DNA from 2 places in the Acidiphilium sp. MT5 genome. Region 2 is predicted to be linked to the other one. Evidence: predicted binding sites of a transcription regulator. Region 2 holds the regulator's gene; the other holds the start of a gene.
What was found. The regulator LexA, encoded in region 2, represses DNA repair genes until DNA is damaged. The targets are predictions, from matches to a motif close to TGTTCTANNTANGTTC.

Region 1: a site for LexA is predicted at 7,396-7,411, ahead of ACYUCQ_RS09250 (PA0069 family radical SAM protein). Genes of this name have one in related genera too.

Annotation. Positions count from the first base shown of each region.
Region 1 covers NZ_BAABMR010000007.1:95,013-106,684, reverse strand. The annotation lists gene dnaE (DNA polymerase III subunit alpha) at 1-3,048, shown strand, start outside; gene ACYUCQ_RS09270 (helix-turn-helix transcriptional regulator) at 3,097-3,990, shown strand; gene ACYUCQ_RS09265 (EamA family transporter) at 4,098-5,021, opposite strand; gene ACYUCQ_RS09260 (creatininase family protein) at 5,034-5,822, opposite strand; gene ACYUCQ_RS09255 (mannose-1-phosphate guanylyltransferase/mannose-6-phosphate isomerase) at 5,910-7,352, shown strand; gene ACYUCQ_RS09250 (PA0069 family radical SAM protein) at 7,462-8,559, shown strand; gene ACYUCQ_RS09245 (APC family permease) at 8,616-9,992, opposite strand; gene ACYUCQ_RS09240 (glutamine synthetase family protein) at 10,212-11,573, opposite strand; gene ACYUCQ_RS09235 (aspartate aminotransferase family protein) at 11,582-11,672, opposite strand, start outside.
Region 2 covers NZ_BAABMR010000011.1:104,001-115,672, reverse strand. The annotation lists gene ACYUCQ_RS12825 (flagellar motor protein MotA) at 1-138, shown strand, start outside; gene ACYUCQ_RS12820 (peptidoglycan-binding protein) at 140-1,087, shown strand; gene lexA (transcriptional repressor LexA) at 1,252-1,980, shown strand; gene ACYUCQ_RS12810 (TerB family tellurite resistance protein) at 2,026-2,802, shown strand; gene ACYUCQ_RS12805 (N-acetylmuramoyl-L-alanine amidase) at 2,789-3,514, shown strand; gene ACYUCQ_RS12800 (hypothetical protein) at 3,570-3,899, shown strand; gene ACYUCQ_RS12795 (class I SAM-dependent methyltransferase) at 4,021-4,809, shown strand; gene ACYUCQ_RS12790 (biliverdin-producing heme oxygenase) at 4,908-5,579, opposite strand; gene ppsR (transcriptional regulator PpsR) at 5,656-6,972, shown strand; gene ACYUCQ_RS12780 (GAF domain-containing protein) at 7,040-9,199, shown strand; gene infC (translation initiation factor IF-3) at 9,300-9,839, shown strand; gene ACYUCQ_RS12770 (phosphorylase family protein) at 9,861-10,499, shown strand; gene ACYUCQ_RS12765 (dipeptidase) at 10,471-11,508, opposite strand; gene ACYUCQ_RS12760 (hypothetical protein) at 11,498-11,672, opposite strand, start outside.

The DNA.
Region 1 (11,672 bases), on a different contig from region 2:
CATCATGCAGGTCTGATCCTGCTCACCGGTGGCCGCTTTGGTCCGATTGGCCGGCTGCTGGGCGAAGCGCAACAAAGCGAAGCAAACCGCTTGCTCAGCACGCTGCTCGACATTTTTGGCGATCGTTTGGCCGTTGAGCTGGAGCGGCATTTTCTCCCCGCAGAGCGCGCGGTGGAACCAGGTTTGATCGCCCTCGCTGAAGCTGCGGGGGTGCCGTTAGTGGCCACCAATGAATGTTTCTTTGCCAAACCGGAAATGCATGAGGCACATGATGCGCTGCTGTGCATCGCCGAGGGCCGCCTGCTCGCCGAAGCCGAGCGCCGCCGCGTTACCCCCGAGCATTGGTTCAAACCCGCGCGCACCATGCGCACCCTGTTCGCCGATTTACCGGATGCCTGCGATAACACGCTGTATATTGCGCAGCGTTGCGCAATCGCTGCCCCAACCCGCAAACCGCTTCTGCCTATTTGTCCAAAAATCCACCCCGGCAGCACCGAGGCTGAAACCCTGCGCACCATGGCGCGTCAAGGTTTAGCCCGCCGCCTCGCCGCGATGAATGCCGATGCGCCAACCGCCGCCCGCTACAGCGAACGGCTGGAGTTCGAGCTCACTATTATCGAGCAAATGGGCTTTCCCGGCTATTTCCTGATCGTCGCGGATTTCATTCAATGGGCCAAGCAGCAAGGCATTCCGGTTGGCCCTGGTCGTGGTTCGGGTGCCGGCTCGCTCGCCGCCTACGCGCTGTTGATTACGGATATCGACCCGATCCCGTTTAACTTGCTGTTCGAGCGCTTTTTGAATCCAGAGCGCGTATCGATGCCTGATTTCGATATCGATTTTTGCCAGGAACGGCGCGACGAAGTCATCGATTACGTCAAACGCGAATATGGCGCAGACCGCGTGGCGCAAATCATCACGTTCGGTAAACTTCAAGCCCGTGCCGCCGTGCGCGATGTTGGGCGCGTGCTCGGTATGCCCTATGGACAGGTCAATAAAGTCGCTGAGGCTACCCCAAACAATCCGGCGAAGCCGATCCCGCTTGCCGAAGCGATTGAGGCTGAGCCGCGCCTGCGCGAGATGCGCGATTCCGATGAAGCCGTGCGTCGCTTGCTGGAAATCGCTCTGCAGGTCGAAGGGCTCTATCGCCACGCCAGCACCCATGCTGCGGGCGTCGTGATTGGTGATCGGCCGTTAGCCGAGTTGGTGCCGCTCTATAAAGACCCGCGCTCGGATTTGTTGATCACCCAATATTCGATGAAATATGTCGAAAGTGCCGGGCTGGTTAAGTTCGATTTCCTTGGCTTGACCACATTGACCATTCTGGATCGGGCGGTGAAATTCCTGCGCGGGCTTGGCACCGAACTTAATCTTGCCAGCATCCCGCTGGATGACAAAAAAACATATGATATGCTTGCGCGCGGCGAAGCAGGGGGCGTGTTCACCTTCGAAACCCAGGCTTTCCGCGATGTCTTGAAGCAAATGCGTCCGGATCGCTTTGAAGACCTCGTCGCCGCGCAGGCGTTAGGCCGTCCCGGCCCGATGGCGAATATCCCGGCTTATTGCGCCCGCAAACATGGCGAGGCGTGGGAACCGCCGGACCCGATGTTGCAGCCCATTCTTGCCGAAACCTATGGCATCATGGTCTATCAGGAGCAGGTGATGCAAATCGCGCAGCTCATGGCCGGCTATAGCCTTGGCGCCGCCGATTTGCTGCGCCGTGCGATGGGTAAGAAAATTCGCGCCGAAATGGAAGCCCAACGAAAAATCTTTGTGGATGGTGCCGCAACGAAAGGTGTGAGCGAAGCCAAAGCCATCGAAGTGTTCGATCTGATGGCCAAATTCGCTGATTATGGCTTCAATAAATCTCACGCCGCCGCCTATGCCCTGGTTTCTTATCAAACCGCGTGGCTGCGCGCCAATCATCCCGCCGCCTTCATCGCCGCCTGCATGTCGCTCTCGCACACCAATCACGAAAAACTCGCGGCTTTGAAGCAAGATGCGCAACGCCTCGGCATCACGGTGCTTGCCCCTGACATTAATGCGTCGGACGCTGATTTCACCGTGGAGACAATGCCTGATGGGCAGTTGGCAATTCGTTACGCCCTCGCTGCGATCAAACGTGTGGGCGAAGGTGCCATGCGCGAAGTTGTGGCGGCGCGCGGTCGCACAAAATTCCGCGATCTGGCTGACTTCGCCGCCCGCGTCGATCCCAAGGCGTTGAACAAAGCGCAGATCGAGCAGCTCGCCAAAGCAGGCGCTTTTGACACGCTCAATTCAAACCGGGCACAGGTCGCTGCCGCCGCCGAAACCATTTTGCGTCGCGCTCAGGCCGAGGCCTTGTCGCGCAGCTCCGGCCAAATCAGCATGTTCGCCACTGAAAGTGCGCCCGAGCCGTTGCAACTGCCCGACATTCAGGATTGGCCGCCGCTCGAACGGCTCGGCTTCGAAGCCGAAGCGATCGGCTATCACCTCACCGCTCACCCGCTCGATACATATCACGCCGCCTTGAAACGTCTCGGGGTCATCGCCTCCAACCGCATTGAACCCACGGCCCGCGCAGGCATCACCCGCGCCAAGCTCGCGGGCGTGGTGATCAGCCGCAAAGAGCGCACCACGCGCACCGGCAGCCGCATGGCTTGGGTTTTGTTGTCCGATCAGGCGGGCAGTTTCGAGGTCACATTATTCTCCGAAATTCTCGCCCGCACGCGCGATAACCTAACTGAGGGCACAGCGTTGCTTATCAATACTGAATTGCGGTTGGACGGTGAAACCCTCCGCGTTACCGCCCTAGACGTCGATTTGCTGGATCGCGCGGCTGCCGAGGCCGGTGGGGGTCTGCGCATTGAAATTGACCGGCCCGACGCCCTCGCCCCGTTGCGCGCTTTGCTCGACCGCGAAGGGCGCGGCAAGGGCAGGGTGCTGATCGCACCGCGTATTGGCCACGGCACTCATCTCGATATTGCGCTGCCGGGAGGCTTTAAAGTCTCGCCGCGCCTCGCCCAGGCCGTCCGGCTGGTCGCCGGCGTTGCCGCCGTTGCCGAGCTCTGACCAAGGCTGCGTTTTGCGTCATCCGGCGCGGATGCTATGGTGTTGTTGATGGAAATGCGTCCTCCGAAACCGGCTGCCCCCCGCGAGCCTCTCTTGGTTGCTCTGGGCGAACGGGTGCGGTTGTTGCGCGCCCGCAAGGCCATGCCGCGCCGCGTGCTGGCTCTCACCGCCAAAGTGTCCGAGCGGCATCTGGCCAATTTGGAAAGCGGCATCGGCAATGTGTCGGTGCTCGTTCTCCAACTTGTCGCCCAGGCGCTCGACTGCCCCATTGCCGAATTGCTTGGCGATGAAACCACCGCTACGCCTGAATGGCTGATGATCCGCGAATCGTTGCGTGGTCGTGGCGCTGAGGATTTGCAGCGTGCCCAGCGCGCCCTCGAAGCCTTGTTCGATTCGACCTCATCAACCACCACGAGGCTCGATCGGATTGCCCTGATCGGCCTGCGGGGCGCGGGTAAATCCAGCCTGGGTCGGTTGCTCGCGCAGGCATTGGGCCGCCCTTTTGTTGAGCTGGGGCGCGAAATCACCCGCATCGCCGGTGGTTCGCTCGCCGAAATCCAGGATTTATATGGCCCGACGGCTTACCGCCGCTATGAACGCCAGGCGCTCGAAGCCGTGCTGGCAGACCCCACCCGCGTGGTGATCGAAACGTCCGGCGGGCTGGTGTCCAACCCGACCAATTTCAGTCTGTTGCTGGGTAATTGCTTCACCATTTGGCTGCGCGCCGCCCCCGAAGACCACATGAAACGCGTGATCGACCAGGGTGATTTGCGGCCATTGGAGGGCAGCGATGCCGCGATGGAGGATTTGCGCATGATCCTGGCCGGGCGCGCCGCCTTTTACGCAAAGGCCGATCTGATTTTCGACACCAGTGGCAAAAGTCTCGAAGCCAGCTTCGAAAAATTGCTCGCCTTGGTCAGAATGGCGCTGAACCAGGATTAGAGCGCGATTGGTTATCATCAATCACGCTCTAATCCTGGTTTGCCGATCAATTTCATTGGTTTAGGTTGAATCTGTCGATTCAACCTAAACCAATATTGATCTAAGCCTCATCCCGTAGCGCCCCCCACAGCGATCAAAATCACCCCCGTCGATACCATGATCAGCCCAGCCGCCTCGCCACGCTTGGTGCGCTCACGCAGGAAAAAATGCCCAACGGCCAGGGTGAACAGAATTTCAATCTGCCCAAACCCACGTACCAAAGCCACATCGGTCAACGCAAACCCGGCAAACCAGAGCGCTGAGCCGCCGGCGGAGAGCACGCCAATCGGCGCTCCAAGCCGCCAAAGCCGCAGCGCGGCACGTAAATCCGCAGGCGTGCGCCACGCCATATAGCCGCCTTGGATCAGCGTTTGCAGACTATTGGTGATGGTCAGCATCAAGACCGCCTGCAGCATGATCGGCACCGAACTGGGCAGCGTGAGCGCCGCAGCCCGTTGGGCCACGGCGGTGATCGCAAACGCGGTCCCCGCACCCAACCCGCACAAAGCCGCCGGTTGCACCGAGGCACGCGCCAACGCGCCCAGCGACATAACCTGCCCGGCCAGCGACAGCGCAAACACCCCGGCCACGGCCAATAAAATGCCGCCCACCGCCAGCGGTGCGATATGCGCCCCTTGGAAAAACACCGAAATCACGACCAATTGCGCAGCCTCGGTCTTGGCATAGGCTGTTCCGACTACGAAATTACGGTGAGCAAAGGCTTGGATCAGCAAAACGGTGCCAAAAATCTGCCCGACCCCGCCGATCAAGCACAGCAACAGAAATTCCGCATGGATTGCCGGTATGCCGTGACCCAAAATCCACAAAACACCGCCGAGCAGCATCGCATCAATGGGCAGAGCGTAAATATACCGCACAAAGCCCGCCGCGCCGACGGGCAACACCCCGCGCAGCCGGGCCTGCAGCGCCGTGCGCCATACCTGAAAGATCGCAGCCCCAATCGTCACCAAAATCCAGGCTGGAACCACCACCGATGGGGTCGATCAGGCCTGTGTCGACGCCATATGCACGCAAAACCGTGCCCCAATCGCCACGACCTCGGCAACCACAGCAAGCCCCAAAGCCGCATCCGCCTGGGTCGCATCGCCCAGCGCTGAATTCGGGGCCACTTGGTCGTAATCAACCGGCGCATTGATCGGCATGCCTTCAAACCCCAACGTGCCAAAATCGGTAACCGGCAAGCCCAGCATCGTGCCGGGATTTGTCGGTGGCACGGCCAGATCGCGCCGCATCGCGGGGCTGCGCAGCGCCAAGCCGATCGAGGCCAGCGGCTCGCCGCCATGACCAAATCGCGCCGGTGCCGGGCCAATCCGGCGTTCCATCACCCGCTTGGCCACCTGCCAGAGCGGAAACGAGGGAATGATTGGCCCGCCCTCGCGCCGCACTTGCCTGGTTACCTCATGCACCACCGGCGCATTGCCGCCATGGCCGTTTAACACCATCAGCCGGGTTAATCCGTGATCCAGCAGATTCTGGATCATTTCCGCCAGCACCAGCCCCAAAGTCGCCGGGCGCAGCGCAATCGCGCCGGGGGCCGAGGCAAAATGATCCGCCGCCCCGAACGGCACGGTGGGCGCGGCCAAACAATAGGTGCCTACCGAGCTCGCCGCGTTGGCGATGAGTTGTGCCATCATGCTGGTCAGGCGAAAATCACCCATCGGTGCATGCGCGCCTTGATCTTCGGTGCTGCCCATGGGCAACAGGATGATCGGGTTGCTGGGTTGCATCGCCTTGAACTCGGCGCTCGTCAGATCGTCCAATCGATATTTCATCCGGGCCTCCCCCGTTCGATTCGGAGGGTACGCTAGACGTTTCGCTCCGTGACTGGCAATGGTTTGCCGAGATTGAGGAACCTAATTATGGCAAAATCGCTGACTCAAACATTATCGACCATCGTACCCGTCATTCTCTGTGGCGGTTCTGGCACACGGCTCTGGCCGGTCTCGCGCAAATCCTATCCCAAACAATTCTGGCCGTTGATTTCGGCGCGCACCATGCTGCAGGAAACCGCAGCGCGCGCCACCGGGCCTGGCTTCGCCCCGCCCATCGTGGTTGCCAATGAGGATCATCGTTTCATCGTCGCCGAACAGCTCCGCGCCGGCTACCCGCTCGCTGCGCAAATTTTGCTGGAACCCGAAGGCCGCAATTCCGCGCCGGCCATCGCCGCCGCTGCGGCGCTCGCCGCCTCAAGCGACCCGGATGCGTTGCTCTGGATCATGCCGGCCGATGCCGCCATCGCCGATAGCGCAGCCCTCGCCAGCGCCTTGGCCATCGCCGCCGCGGCCGCCCGCACCGGCCTGATCGTGACATTCGGCATGCAGGCAACAACGCCAGAAACCGGCTATGGCTATATCGAGCAAGGAGCGCCATTGGCTGACGTGCCCGGAGCCTACCGAATTGCCCGTTTCATCGAAAAACCGGACCAAGCCAAAGCCGCGCATTTGATTGCGGATGGTAAACATTGCTGGAATTCCGGCATGTTTGTCGCCTCGGCCCGCACTTTGATCGACAGTTTTGCCGATTTGGCGCCCGCCGTGCTGCAAGCCGCCCGTGCGGCCCTTGCGGCGAGTCGCACGGATTTGGACTTTATTCGCCTCGGCGCCGCCGAATTCCGCGCCGCACCCTCGATCAGCTTTGACTATGCCATCGCGGAAAAAACCACTCACGCGGCTGTGGTCCCCGCCACGTTGGGCTGGTCGGATGTCGGCTCCTGGTCGGCCATTTGGGAAATCGCGGCGAAGGATGCGCAGGGAAACGCAGCGGTCGGCGATGCGCTGATCGAGGATTCGCGCAATTGCTATGTCCGCAGCGAAGGGGCAGTTACCGCCTTGCTCGGCCTTGACGATGTCATCGTGGTCACCACGCCGGATGCGGTGCTAGTCGCCGACCGCAGCCGGTCGCAAGACGTCAAAAATGTGGTGGAGCGCCTGCGCGCAACCCAGCGCCAAGAAGCCGATGCGCATACCCGCGTCTATCGTCCCTGGGGCTTTTATGAAAGCCTGATCGAGGGCGAGCGGTTCCAGGTCAAGCGTATCGTGGTGCATCCGGGCGCACGCCTCAGCCTGCAAAAACATTTCCACCGTGCTGAACATTGGGTGGTCGTCGCTGGCTCCGCCTTGGTCACCCGTGACGCCGAGACCCATCTGGTGCGGGAAAATGAAAGCCTCTATCTGCCGCTCGGCTGCGTCCACCGCTTGGAAAATCCCGGCAAAATCCCGCTTACCTTGATCGAGGTCCAATCCGGCGCCTATCTCGGCGAGGATGACATTGTGCGCCTGGAGGATAATTACGGTCGGCACTGATCCAATGCGGTGGCAATGACGCGCCGCAGCAAAAATCTGACACAGTTCGTATTTTGTTCTTGACCGAAATCGCCGTCTATGGTTGAACGGGCAGGAACGGAGCATGAACATGCAATCGGTGATCGCCCAACACGCTGATTTGCCCGGACGGGGTGTGTTACACCACCCCGCCAACCGGTTCGAGACACACCACGCCGAAGCCTTCGATGATGGGTGGGACACGCTGGCCGAGCCGGCAGCGCCCGCGCCAACCGTTCTCATCCGCGATGCCTCGCGCAGCATCCTCAGTTGGAACGAAAGCCCGGATTTGGGTTTTGATCGCGGTTTAAACCCGTATCGCGGGTGCGAACATGGCTGCGTTTATTGCTATGCGCGGCCCAGCCACGCCTATCTCGGCTACTCGCCAGGGCTTGATTTCGAGACCAAGCTGATTTTCAAGCCGGACGCCGCCAGCCTGCTGGAGCGCGAATTATCCCGTAAATCCTACAGCCCCGCGCCGATCATGCTCGGCTCCAATACCGATCCTTATCAGCCGGTCGAGCGCCAATTACGCCTGACCCGCGCCGTGCTCGAAGTGCTCGACCGGTTCAACCATCCGGTGACCATCGTCACCAAATCCGCCGGCGTGTTGCGCGATATCGATATTTTGCAGCGCATGGCGGCCCGTAACCTGGCGCGCGTACATCTCTCGATCACCACGCTCGATCCGCGTCTCGCCCGCGCCATGGAGCCACGCGCCGCCACCCCGGCGCGCCGTCTGCAGGCCATCGCGGGCCTCGCCGCCGCAAAAATCCCGGTCGGCGTGTTTGCTTCCCCGATGATCCCCGGCCTTAATGATGCCGAGCTGGAAGCAATCCTGCGCGAAGCATCCCGCGCCGGCGCGCTATACGCCAACGCGATTCTGCTCCGCCTGCCCCTGGAAGTGCGTGATTTGATAACGGATTGGCTCAACCGGATCGTGCCGGATCGAGCCGGGCGCATTCTTGCCCTGATCCGCGAGGTGCGCGGCGGTCAGTTGAACGAGGCCGCCTTTGGCCGCCGTTTCACCGGCCAAGGCCCGTATGCGGCCTTGCTCGCCGCCCGCTTTCAACGCGCCGCCCGGCAATATCAGCTCGAGCGCACACCCCCGCCGCTCGATTGCACAGAATTCGCCCGTCCCCCCGCCGCCAAACCAGTCAGCGCTCAGCTTTCACTGTTCGATGATTGAATAAAGACTGACCATCAAGGCTCACGCGTTGCGATCCTTGATGGTCACCATCCATGTTATTCGCCGGCTATCGCCTCAGGGGTCGAGCGCCCGTATCCAGCAGGGCGATAGAACACGATCCCGATCAGCAACCCGCCAATCCCGACAATTTTGGTGGTCAGATTAAACGTGCTGATCGCATACAGACCAAGCCCGATCAACGCGAGGCCGCTCAAGCCAGGAAACAAGACATATTGCACCAAATCCCATGACATTGTCTTGAAACTGTCCCGATAAACCCAAGCGCAAATCAAACCGGCCAACCCATAATAATAGCAAACCTGCACCGCAATCGCATTCACCGAGTCTGATAAAATCGCCGCAATCGAGGGCATGAAGCTCGAGATAAAAATCATCACCAACCCAACCCCCAGCAGCAGATACATCGTGCGCACTGGCGTGATGGTGCGCGGGCTGACCTTGCCGAAATAGCCGGGCAACGCACGATCGCGCCCCATCGCAAACAAGGTGCGCGAAAACTGCAACATGGTTGTCTCCAAGGTGGCAATGCTCGAGAGTATCAGCGCCAAAGCCGCCGCATAGCCGCCAGCCTTCCCCAAACCTGCCGCCACCGCCACGTGGTAAATCAAATTATCCGAAAATCCCTTAGCTTTGGCCAGCGAAAACATCATCAGGGTGGCAACGGTGAACGCGACAAACGAGGCAATGGTCACAAACACGCTCAAAAACCCACCTTGACCCGCAGAGTTGGGCGGCAAATCCTTGGTCTCCTCGGAAAGATTACAGGTGACGTCCCAGCCCCAATATAAAAACACCACAATCAACGAAGAGGCGGCAAAAGTGCCGGGCGGATAGTTAAACCCGAACCAGGACCAAGAAAACGGCGTGACCGCTGAATGTCCGGTATGCACGAACGCAGCGATTGAAATGACCAGCAAAATCGTCAACTCAATCGAGCTCATCACCACTTGAATTTTACTGGTCAGCTCAATCCCGCTGATTAAAACGAGGCCAATCACCACAAACCAACCTGCGCCAATGGCCGTGGTCAGGATCACGTTGCTGGCAAGTGCTGGATCGAACAAATCAATCGTCGCGGTGCCGAGCGGCACACTGCCGGTAATCATGAAGACCAAAGCGGCAATCAACAGCGCCCAGCCGGAAAAATAACCAAAAAACCCGCCCATCACCGATTTGGTCCATTGATAGGCCGCGCCGGCATTCGCCATTTTCCGGTTCAAACCTTTATAGGCGAGCGCGATGCCCAGCATCGGCACGGCGAAAATCAACAGCGCATTCGGCGAAACATTGCCCGACACCGCCAGCAAACCAGCAATGGCCACCGCAATGGAAAATGCCGGCGCCGAACCAGCCACCCCCATGATGATCGTTTCAAAAAATGATAGCGAATTCGCCTTAAGTTCTGTTTGCATCCGATTTAGCTCCCTTATTGATAAAGCCGTTTTTGGTTGCTCGGTTAGCGTGCTTCTGGCTTATCGTTTCTTATTATCGCTGGCAGTTTACCGGTTATCAGCGTCATGATCGGCTCCACAATCGAAACTTTTCTCGGCGACGATGTGAACCCAACCAATTTTTTGTATGTTAGATTGATAGTGCAGTCACGGGCTGTTAGTCGTATCTCAATCCTCCCATCAAGCATTCTTCAAATACGCGTCATACTCCACATCCGAGATCCGGCGGCGGAACTCGTCGATCTCCTGGCGCTTGCACGACGCGAAAATACCTTGGAATTTCGATCCAAAAATCGCCGCCGTCTGGGCCGAACCGGCAAACCGTTCGGTCGCAGCACTCCAGGCAATCGGCAATTTCGGTGCCGCAGCCCCAGTTTTGTCGCCCACCGATTCCGGGCCAGGATCGGCCTTGCTCGCCATGCCATCCAACATCGCGCCAAGCATGGCGGCAAAAGCCAGATAAGGGTTGCAATCCGCCCCCGCGACCCGGTGTTCAATGCGTGCAGCCCGTGGCTCAGCATTAATCACGCGCACCGCCGAGAGCCGATTATCATGCCCCCAATCACCAAACACCGGTGCATGCGTGCCTGGCGCAAACCGGCGAAATGAATTCGCATGCGGCGCAAACACCAGCATCGTGTCCGGCATCGCGTTCACCACGCCGCCAAGCGCATGATACAAAACGGGGCTGGGCCGGCTGGCATCGCCGGTAAATATATTCACACCCTGACGATCGAGCACCGACATATGCACATGCATGCCGCTGCCAGCCCAATTACCAAACGGCTTGGCCATAAAAGTCGCGCAAAGACCATGCTTGCGTGCAATTTGTTTCACGGCGCGCTTGAACAAAACCGCATCATCGGCAATCCGCAGCGCATCCGGTGCGTAGCGGAGCGTCACCTCGAACTGACCCGGCCCGTTTTCACTAATCAGCGTATCAAGCGCGATGCTCTGGGCGGAAGCCGCGCGCAGCAAATCGCGTAGGATCGCCTCATAATCATGGATTTCCCAAAGCCCCATCGTGTCGGTCTGCCAACCGCGCCACGCACTTTCATCAGCACCGCGCGGCGCGATGCGCTGGCCACCGGTTCGGTGCGGATCAACCAAATAAAACTCCAACTCCACCCCAACCGATGGCGTCAGGCCCTGTTCGGTGTAGCGATCCAGCACGCGGCTCAGCACGCCGCGCGGATCGGCATAAAACAATGATCCATCCGCCTCGCGCATGGTCAACAGCGCCTGGGCCGCTTGCCCCTCCGCCCATTGCATTCGCGTCACGCTGTGAGCCACCGCGATGCAATTGCCATCAGGGTCGCCCGTATCAAAAGCGATGCCGCCTTCAACGATATCGCGACCCCAAATATCGAGCAAATAGGCTGAGCGCGGCATTGCAATACCAGCGCCTAACAATGCCTCCGCCTTGTCGTGCTGCAACCATTTGCCACGCGGCACGCCGTTCACATCAATGATAAACGCCTCAATCAGCTCGCTCTCACCAAGCAGGGCTAGCCGATCTTCATGGGATGATACGATATCCATGGCCTAAATCACTGTATTTCAGAACGAACATCGGCTTGGGTTGCCAAAATCGCGCGCTTGGCGCGGGCAACCAACTCATCGATTTCGGCCTCCGTGATG
Region 2 (11,672 bases):
CTGCGCAACATCGAATTGCTGCTGGCGCGCCTGATCACCGAGAGCGAGCAAGGCCGCACCCAAAGCCTCAGCGATTTACGGCAGGATTTGAAAATCCTCACCCGCACCATCGCCGCCCGGTTCGACGAAGCGCGCTGACATGTCCCTCCTCTCGCGCAGGCGCGGCGGCAACGGCCTCGAAATCTGGCCCGGCTATGTGGATGCGCTGTCCACCTTGCTGATGGTCACCATTTTTGTCTTGCTGGTCTTTGTGCTCGCCGAAGCGTTTCTCTCCGCCGCCTTGTCGGGCAGCAATAAAACCATCGATTCGCTGCGCGGCGATGTGTCGCAATTGGCGAATATTCTCTCGCTCGAACAAACCAAAAATGCCTCGCTGGAGACCAAAATCACCGGGCTGCAAGCCAGCCTCGCCAGCGTGCGCGCGCAGGAGGCGGGCCAGGAACAGCTCAACGCCGCCGAATTAAACCAAGTCACCAACCTTGATGAGCAAATCGCAGCCCTGCGCCTGCAACTTGATGGGTTGGCCGCCGCCCTTGATGCCTCGGCCAAAAAAGACCAAGCCCAGCACGTGCAAATCGTCAATCTGGGCAAAAAGCTCAACGCGGCGCTGGCCCGGCAGGTGCAAAAACTGCAGCAATATCGGAGCGACTTCTTTGGCGAGCTGCGCAAAGCCCTCGCTGGCCAGCAAGACATCAAAATCGTCGGTGATCGCTTCGTGTTTGAAAGCGCTGTGCTGTTTCCCTCTGATTCCGCCAAACTCTCGCCAGATGGGCAACAGAAAATCGCCGTGGTCGCCAAAGCGATCAAGGATATTTCCAAAAAAATCCCGCCCGGCCTGCATTGGGTGCTCAGCGTCGATGGCTTTGCCGATCAGGAAGCGATCACCGGCGGCCCGTATAAAGATAATTTCGACCTCTCGACCGCGCGCGCCCTCGCCGTGCTGCATGTGCTGGTGCAAGATGGCGTGCCGAAAAATCGGGTCATTGCCGCTGGTTTCGGCGCCGCTCACCCGATCGCGCAAGGCACCTCGCCAACCGCCATGGCGCAAAACCGCCGCATCGAATTCCGCCTCACCTCGGCGGATTAGAAAGCTGAGATGAGACAGGCGGTTCGGACAAGCCGTTTGACCGCGCTGTTCGAAATCATTTGACGCGACGCGGAAAACATATCTAGAACATCGTTGTCCTTTTGTTCTGGTTTATCGGCGCTCGTCTCACCCCCCAAAACACGCTCACCTTAACAAGGTTGCCCATGCTCACCCGCAAACAGCACGATCTGCTCGCCTTCATCGACCAGCATCTCCGCCAAACCGGCTGCTCGCCGAGTTTCGAGGAAATGAAAGACGCGATTGGCCTGAAATCGAAATCCGGCATTCACCGGCTGATCAGCGCCCTCGAAGAGCGCGGCTTTCTGCGCCGGCACCGCCATCGCGCGCGCGCCCTCGAAGTGGTGCGCCTACCCGCCGATGCCGTGCCGCAATCGCGCCCGATCGAGGTTGAGCCAACCCCGCGCCCCACGGCATCGCGTTTCGCCCCCAACGTGATCCGGGGTGATTTTTCCACCCGCTTCACCGGGGCGCACGCCGCCGCCGAAGCCGCCGCGATCACCTTGCCGCTCTATGGCCGCATCGCCGCGGGCCAGCCAATTGAGGCGCTGCGCGAGGCCCATGCCGAAATCGCGGTTCCCGCCGCCCTGATCGGCCCCGGTGAGCATTACGCGCTCGAAGTCGTGGGCGATTCCATGATCGAGGCCGGGATTTTCGATGGTGACACCGCAATCATTCGCAAAGGTGACACTGCGGAGGGCGGCCAGATCGTCGTTGCCCTGATCGATGATGGCGAAGTCACGCTCAAGCGCCTGCGCCGCCGAGGCAATTCCATCGCCCTCGAACCCGCCAATACCCGCTATGAAACCCGCATCGTGCCCGCCGAGCGGGTCAAAGTCCAAGGCCGTCTGGTCGGGCTGTTGCGGCGATATTAATCCGCCCCCTTTGACGTTGCGCGTCGCACGCCCGATATAGTCATTATGGCCTTATGGGGTAAAATCATTGGCGGTGCGGCCGGGTTCGTCATGGGCGGGCCGGTGGGTGCCATGGCCGGCATCGCGGTGGGCCACGCGGCGGATCGCGGTGATCTCGGCAATGTCGGCGCCAAGCTTGGCCGGGCGCTGCCGCTCGATAGCGCCCGCCTCGCCGCGCTGATCGGTCGGCGCGATCAAGTGTTCGCCATTGCCGTCACCGTGCTCGCCGCCAAACTCGCCAAATGCGATGGCACGGTCACCCGACCGGAGATCGATGCGTTCCGCCGCCAATTCCGCATTGATGACGCCGCCGTGCCCACCATCGGCCAGCTTTTCGATCAAGCCCGCAACGAGGCCACCGGCTTTGAGCCATATGCCCGCCAGCTCGCCGCCAGCTTTGCCGATAATCGCGCCACCCTCGAACAGGTGCTCAGCGCGCTCTACGCCATTGCCCGCGCCGACGGGCCGATCAATGGCCGCGAGACCGACATGCTCACCCGCATCGGCGTGCTGTTCGATTTGAACGAAGTTGAACGCGCGCGCGCCGCCAACCCCTCGCGCTTCGCCCTCGATGAGGAGGACGCGTATAGCGTGCTCGGCATCGATCCGAATGCCAGCTTTGAGGATATTCGCACCCGCTGGAAGCAGCTGATGCGCGAGAACCACCCCGATCAGCTCGCCGCCCGTGGCGTGCCAGGGGATTTCATCACCCGCGCCACCGAGCGCGTGGCCCGGATCAACGCCGCCTATGACCGCATCAAGCGCGATCATGCCCCACCTTGATGCCGATCTGGGGCACTCACTCTCGCCCAATTTCGATCATCGCCCCGCCAACGCGCCCCTTGATCATCTGGTGCTGCATTACACCGGCATGGACAGCGCGCAGGCCGCCCGCGCCCGGCTGTGCGACCCCGCAGCGAAAGTTTCCGCCCATTATCTGATCGATGAAGATGGCACGATTGAACAATTGGTGCCCGAGCGATACCGCGCCTGGCACGCCGGCCTCAGCTATTGGCGCGGCGTATCGCACCTGAATGATCGCTCCATCGGCATCGAAATCGTCAATCCCGGCCATGAGCACGGCTACCGCCCGTTCCCGGCCCGGCAAATCACCGCCCTGATCGGCCTGTGCCAAGCAATCCTCGCCCGCCATCCGATCCCGGCGCGAAACATCGTCGCGCATTCGGACATCGCCCCCACCCGCAAGACCGACCCTGGCGAATTATTCCCCTGGCCCACCCTCGCCGCCCACGGCATCGGCCTGTATCCGAGCACACAGCCCGACGCGCCCGATCTGATCCCGGACCTTGAACCTGACCTCAACCCAATCCTCACCGCCATCGGCTATGATCCCGCCGCCCCGCTTGACGCCCGCATCACCGCCTTCCAGCGCCGGTTTGCACCAACCACGATCACCAGCCAGCCCGATCCATTCACCCGCGCGCGGGCGCAGCAGCTTGGCGCGCTGTTCAACGACCTTGGCAACCAACGCTGAACCGTGACAGTTTTTTATCATTGTCTTTGAGTGATGAATCCACTATGTTAGTGGGATGGCCGCTGGCGAAAAATTCCCCAACCTTCCGAAAGCGTCAAAGCGCCGACGGCTGACGTCGCTCGGTGCCTGTGCTGCGGTGCTGGGTGGGCTTTCTTTTGGGGTGCTACGGCTGTTTCAACTCATCACCCCCTCGCTGCAGCATAACCATGCCAGCCACCTTGAATTATTAGTGATCTGGAGCGTCGTCTCCGGCTATTGTCTGCTTTTGGTCGGCATGGAAATCTTTCTGATGGTTACCCTGATAAAAATTCGCCGTGAACCAGACGATCTTCCTTTACCCGGCCCGCCGCCGCTTGATCCCATTGTTGTGCTCAAAGCGCCTTGAGGCATCATCATTTGGCACTGTGCATCTCCGCGCGCCATAAATTTTTCGACACATCTTCAAAACTTTTGTAATCTCTCCTGGCCCGCCAACAGCGATCACGCCGATGAGGAATGAACCACGGATGCACACCCCGCCTTGCCCGGTCTGTCAGTCCGCAACGCGGCTGCTCGACGTTGTTGATTTCACCAAATCCTGCGAGGAATTGAGAGGCAAATATTATGTGCCGATCGGCCTCGCGATCTATTACGCACTCTGCCAATCATGCCATTTTTGCTTTGCCCCGGCGATGCATCAATGGACTCCCGAAGATTTCAAACGCCATGTTTATAACGATGAGTACATCATTTTCGATCCCGATTATCGCGAAATTCGCCCGAACGCCCAGGCCAATCTGCTGCTCACCAATTTCCAGGACATCGCACCACACCGAACCCATTTGGATTATGGCAGCGGCAATGGATCATTATCATCACGCCTGCGCGCCCATGGCTGGGCATCAACGGCGTGGGACCCGTTTAGCGAGCAAACCCCATCGATCACCACGCTCGGCAGCTTCGATCTGATCACCGCGTTCGAGGTTTTCGAGCATGTGCCCGACATTGCCGGGCTGATGGATAACCTCTCGCTTCTATCCACCGATCATAGCTTGATCTTTTTTTCCACCGCCCTGTCCGATGGCCATATTCACCCAACCAAGCGGCTCGATTGGTGGTATGCTGCCCCGCGCAATGGGCATATCAGCCTGTTTTCACGCCAGAGCCTCGCGCGCCTCGCCGCCCGCGCGCAATTCAACTATGTCAGCCTCAGCGATAATTTCCACATATTTTTCAAGAACCTACCCGCCTGGGCGCGCCATCTGATCCCCGAATCACCGCCCTCTATGGAACGATCTAGATCAATATGGGTTTAGGTTGAATCGACAGATTCTAGCTAAACCAATGAAATTGATCGACAAACAGAGGCTAGAGCGAGATTGATGATAAGCAATCACGCTCTAGGTAACGATCATCACCCCTCGCCTGCCCCATCCGCCACCACCGCCTGCGAAATCGCCATAGTCAACATGAAACCGCGCCGCGCCTCGGCCAGCACGGCTTGCGTCTGCGCTGGCGTCAACGCCGCCTGATCAAAACCCCGCCGATAATCGTGCCGAAACGTCTCGATCGTGCCAATCGCCTCAAACCGATAAAACCCCAGCGCCGCCGCACCCAACCCCAAGCTGCTCGCCAGGCGCCGTGCCAGCACCTGCCCGCCATTCAAATCGCCCAGATAGCGCACATAGGCATGGGCAAGCAGCAACATTGGATCATCCCGGCGCAACGCCTCAAGGCGCGCTTCATAAGCGCGCCCCGCCGGCAGCACCGCAACCCGGCTGGCCCAATCCTCGCCGGCGAGCGCGACCAGATCGGCCTCGAGCGCGGCGGCGCGAAATAATTCGGGCCGCACCAAAGCGCGCAGCGCCGGATGCTCGCGCCATTGCAGCAACCCCGCCTCAAGCGCCTGATAGGCAGGGCGCAAATTCGCCAACAGCCGCGCATAAGCCTGCAATGTCAGCGTCCCGCGCAGCAGCAAAGCCACCGCCCCGCCTCGCTCAGCCTGCCGATGCACATCCCCCGTCGCGTCTTTGAGCTGATCCGCCAACCGCATGGCCGCCTTGTCCAACGCTGCGCCCTGCGCCATCGCTCACCCCCCAGAATGTACTTGGAAAAATTCCAATAAGCTGCTATTATATTTCAAATTACTGATTGATCCAACCATGACCGGCGTAAATCTCGTCCAGCCTGACGTCACAATTAGGCTCGATCGTGACGGCATCATCCAAGACACCATCGTATCCGAGCGGATTGCGAGCGAGACTTTGCGCCCGTGGCACGGTCGGCGTTGGGCCGAAACCGTCGCGCAATCCGCCCTCGATAAGCTCCGCAGCATGGTGCAAGACGCGCTGACCACCGGCGTCTCCGCCTTCACCCCGATCAGCCAGCGTTTTCCGAGCGGCCTGGAAATGCCGTTGGAATATACCGCCGTCAGCCTCGGGGCCGATAGCGGCTTAATCGCCATTGGCCGACAATATCACGTCGTCTCCGAGCTCGAATCCCGCCTGCTCGCCACCCAGAAGGCGATGGAGCAAAATCACTGGAAGCTGCGTGACGTTGAAACCCGCTACAACGTCATTTTCAATGCCGCCATCGATCCGGTGCTGCTGATCGAGGTCGATACGCTGCGCATCATCGATGCTAATCCCGCGGCCAATCGCACGCTCGGCATCGGCCCGAACTGGAATTTTCTCACCGAAATCGCGGAAGCCGATCGCGCCCCGTTCCTCGCCATGATGGATCGCGCGCGCGACTATGGCCAAGCCCCCGGCGTAATCGTGCATCTCGGTGCGGAGCGTCGCTCCTGGATTGTGCGCACCGCCACCGTCGAATCGGTCGATACGCCGAGCTACCTGCTCTATCTCACCCAAGTCGGCTCGGTTGATCGGCTCGCTGAGGCGCCAGCGCGCCCGGCCTGCGCGCCGCTGATCAGCAAACTGCCCGATGGCTTCGTGATTATTGATCGCGATGGCAGCATTCGTGAAGCCAATGCCGCCTTTCTCGATCTGATCGAAGCCGCCAGCGCCGAAATGGTGCTCGGCGCCCGGCTTGATCGCTGGTTGCTGAGCGAGGGCACCGGCCTCGCCACCTTGCTCGATCTAATCTGCAGCCATGGCAGCCTGAAATTGCTGCCCGCCACGCTGCATGGCGAACATGGCGCCACCACCGCCGTCGAAATCTCGGCGGGGACCGAGGGCAATTTGATCGGCATGGTGATTCGCGATGTCAGCCGTCGGCTGAACAGCCCCAGCCCGGCCACCGTTGAGGAATCGATCCGGAGCGCCCTGCAATCGCGCCGATGGGCCACCAACCAGACCAGCCTGCCCCACGCCCTCGACACCGCCACCGCCATTATCGAGCGCCATTATATTCTTGATGCGCTCGATCATGCCGCCGGTAACCGCAAAGCCGCCGCCGCCGCCATCGGCCTTAGTCGGCAGAGCTTATATATGAAAATGCTGCGATACGGACTTAAATAAAATCAGCCAGCACCCACAACCAGAGCGACGGTTTGTGGTTCCGACGATTCCTGGGGAGGTTTCGGTGATGACATCAAAATTTCCATCCGCCCCGGCTTTCGGCACCGCCGACCTGTCCAATTGCGAGCGTGAGCAAATCCACTATGCCGGCGCGATCCAGCCGCATGGCGTGCTGTTCTTGCTCAGCGAACCGGACCTGACCATCGTGCAAACCAGCGCCAATGCTGGCGCGTTCCTCGGACTACCCGCCCCACCCCTCGGCCAACCGATCAGCGCCCTCGGCGGCAGCCTGACGGCAGATCTGACGGCACGCCTCGCTGAATCACTCGAAAGCCAACCCCATGCGTTTCGCACCCAGTGCTCGCAGCACCCGGATGGCTTGCAAGCACTGATCCATCGTCCCACCGGCGGCGGCCTGATCATTGAGCTGGAACCGCTGGGCGATGACCCGCCGGTCGCCGCCGCACTCGAAACCGCCTTGCAAAGCATCCTGGTCAGCGCCGCCTTGCCCAATCTGGCCGATGAAGCGGCGCGCTTTATCAAAAGCCTGACCGGTTATGACCGGGTCATGGTCTATCAGTTCGATCAGGAAGGCCACGGTCAGGTATTCGCCGAACATTGTGAACGCGGGCTAGAGCCTTATCTCGGCAACCGTTATCCCGCGACCGACATCCCCCAAATCGCCCGCCGCCTCTATGAGCGCCATCGCGTGCGCATGATTGTCGATGTCAATTTCCAGCCGATCACGCTGATCCCGCCGCTGTCACCGATCAGCCATGGCCCGCTCGATATGTCGCTTTGCACGCTGCGCGCCTCCTCGCCGATCCATAATCAATATTTGCAAAATATGGGCGTGCGCGCCACGCTGGTCATGTCCTTGATGGTCGAAGGGCGGCTCTGGGGCTTGATCGCCTGCCACCATTACGCGCCATATTTCGTGCCGTTCAAGATCCGTGCGGCCTGTGAATTGCTCGCCGAAGCCATCGCCACGCGCATCGCCGCCCTGCAGAGCTTCGCCGCCGCCCAGGCCGAGCTTTCAGCCCGCCGCGTTGAGCAGCGGATGGTTGAATCGCTGGCCCGCGAGGGGCGTTGGAAGAACGCCCTGTTCGATAATCCCAACGCCTTGCTGCACCCCACCCGCGCCACTGGCATTGCGCTCCTGCTTGATGGTGAAGTGACCGCCGCCGGCGATGTCCCGGCCACGCAGGACATCCGCGCCATCGCCGCTTGGCTGGATGCCGAATCCGGGGCAACCCCGCCCGAATCCGCGCCGATTGTCACAGACCGGCTCGGCGCCGTGCGCAGCGTGCTCGCTCCCATCGCGGCCATCGCCAGCGGTGTGCTCGCCATGCCGATTACCGCCTCACCCGGCGCCTATCTGATTTGGGTGCGCCCCGAGGAAGTCCGCACCGTCACCTGGGGCGGTGACCCGACCAAGCCGGTCACCATCGGCGATCATCCGGCGGATCTGTCACCCCGCCGCTCCTTTGCGCAATGGCACCAAGTCATGCGCGGCCAGTCCGAGCCATGGACCGAAGCGGATATCGCGGCGGCTAAGCTGATCGGCAGCATGGTCAGCGATGTGGTGCTGCAATCACGCTCGGTGCGCCTGCTGATCGCCCAAGACCAGCTTGATCGGCTGCGCCAGGATGTCGCTGCCTCCGCGCAACCGGTGATCATCACCGATATTGCCGGCGATATTTTGCTGATCAACCAAGCCTGCGCGAGCCTGATCGGCGAGACCAATCAAGCTTTGCATAGCCTTGCCGACTTGTCCGGCCTGTTCGCCGAGCCAAAACTTCTGGCTGAACGGCTGAACGCCCTGCAAAAGCTGCATCTGAGCTGGCGCAGCGAAAATGCCCTGCGCCGCGCCAATGGCGGTTCCACCCCGGTGCAAATCCGCGCGGACCCGATTTTTGCCGCCGCCGACCGCATTTTGGGCTATGTGCTGATGCTGACCGACCTGACCGATCAAAAAGCCGCCAACGCCGCGCGCCGCCATTTCCAGGACGGCGTGATCGAACAAAACCGCGAAGCGGGCGACCTGATCACCACCACCAGCGGTCTCACCTACCAAAATCTGCTCCGCGCCGTGGTCGAAAACGCCCAGCTCGCCGGCCTTGAAATCACCGACCGGATCGACCCGACGCGGATGCCGGAAAAATTGCAGGCGGTGCGCGAATCAGTCCGCCGCGCCGCCATTCTGCTCAAAAATCTGCTCGGATGAGGCCCTACATCGCCCCGCGCGGGCCGCTCAGTTGCACGACATCCCGATTATCGTCTAGAGAATGCTAGCGAATTGTTTGTAACGTCGACAGGAGCGCACCATCGCCAGAGTACCACAACCACCTGCCCCACCCAGCCGTGAGGGGCCCCGCGTCAATGAAGATATCCGCGTCCCGCAAGTGCGCCTGATTGGCGCCGAGGGTGAAATGATCGGCGTGTTAAGTGCGCGAGACGCCATGCGCCGCGCCTTTGAAGCCGGCTTGGACCTCGTTGAGATCAGCCCGAATGCCGAGCCGCCGGTTTGTAAATTGCTCGATTATGGCAAATTCAAATACGAGCAGCAGAAAAAGAAAAACGAAGCCCGCAAGAAGCAAAAGATCGTCGAGATCAAAGAAATCAAAGTTCGTCCGAATATTGACGAGAATGATTATCAAGTGAAATTGCGCGCGATGAAAAACTTCATCGGCGAAGGGGACAAGGTGAAAGTGACGTTGCGCTTCCGAGGCCGCGAAATGGCCCATCAGGAGCTCGGCGTGAAGGTGCTGGAGCGGGTGCGCGTCGATATGGAAACCGATACCAAAGTCGAACAAATGCCGCGCATGGAAAATCGCCAAATGGTCATGGTTCTCGCACCGCGTTAACGCTTTCCCGATCCGATCATCATGTGGGGTGCCATTACCGGTCTCACCGCCGAGGCGGCGTTGCTCACCGCAACACCGTTACGCTTAGCAATCGGTAATGGCACAACAGCGGGCGCGCGCCGCGCCGCGCAATCCCTCCTTGATCAAGGCGTCACCGCGCTGATCAGCTTCGGCCTCGCCGGCGGGCTTAACCCCACCTACCAGCCGGGCACGTTGCTGATCCCGCGTGCGATCATCGCGGGCGCTGACCATTATCAATGCGATCCCGATTTATGCCGCGCCCTCGGCGGCACCACGGGTGATGTGTTGTTGGGTCATGATGCCATCGCCGCCACCCGTGCCGAAAAATCAGCCTTGTTCGCCGCCACCGGCGCCGCGGCGATCGATCTGGAGTCCGGTGCGGTCGCAACGCTCGCGGCCGCCCACGGTGTCAAATTCGCAGCTATTCGCGCCATCGCCGATCCGGCTTGGCGCGATCTGCCGCCGCTGGCGCTCAATGCGCTGGATGATGCTGGAAAAATCCGTTGGGGCTTTGTGCTCGGCGAATTATGGCGGCATCCCGGTCACCTGCCGGGCTTGATGCAAATCGGCGCCGATGCCAATCGCGCTCGGCAAAGCCTCAAAGCCAGCCTTATCCAATGCCACTGGCCGGCGCGGTAATTTTCTCCGCCCAATCCGGCTCTGATGCCGCAAGGGCGCGGAGAAAATTACCACCCCAGATTTTCTCGATGGCCTCCTCACCATAGCCACGCCGCACCAATTCCGCCGTGATCGCCGGCGCTTCAGCCGCATTGCCGCAGCCCCGAAGCATGCCACCACCATCAAAATCGGTGCCGATGCCAACATGATCAATGCCGATCAAATTGATAATGTAATCGATATGATCGACCAAAACCTCAACCCCAATATCCGCCGTGCGCGCGCCCGCGCGCAAAAACGTGGAAACCATCGTGACTTGCACCACACCACCATGGTCGCGCAGGGCGAATAATTGCTCATCATCAAGGTTGCGCGGATGATTGCATAATGCCCGCGCACAGGAATGGGTTGCCACGATCGGTCGCATCGATAGCGCAACGGCCTGCATCATGCTGGGCTTGGAGGCATGGCTGACATCAACCAGAATGCCAAGCTGGTTCATGCGCTGGATCACGCTGCGCCCAAGGGCTGAAAGGCCGCCATGCTCGCTACTGGCATCGCCCAAATCCCGGCGCGGAATCGCTGAATCGGCCAAATCATTATGGCCATTATGGGTCAGCGTCATATAGCGAACGCCCAGCGCCGCATAGCGATCGAGCAACGCCGGATCACCACCTAAGCCCGTGCCATTTTCAACCGCCGGGATCACCGCAATCGCACCGCGTTGCACAGCCGCACGAATATCATCGGTGGACCGAGCCAAGGCCGTGCCGGCCACAGCGCCCATCGCGCAAATTTCATCAAGCATCGCAAGACTACGCGCAGCCGCCCTTTGATGGCCCTCAGCATCTCGGCGCTCTTGCGGCACGTAAGCGGCAAAACAAACGGCATTGACCCCGCCGCGCTGCAATTTCGGCAAATCAACACATCGCGCCGATTCGCTCAGAAAATCGCCCCGGCTGGGCCATGGAATATCCACATGCGAATCCAGCCGTATCGCGCCGCCGAAGCTCGCCCGATCAAGGGGCATTGGCGGCGGGTTTTGCGGGTGCCACAGGTGCGAGTTTCGGCGCAGCCGCAGGCTTGGGCGCCGGTTTTGCCATCGGCTTGGGCATCAACCCAACGGCCTGATACAGCCGAAGGCTCGGTGGCCAGGCGGTGCTGATGGCATTGCGGAACACCACGCCCGCCAGC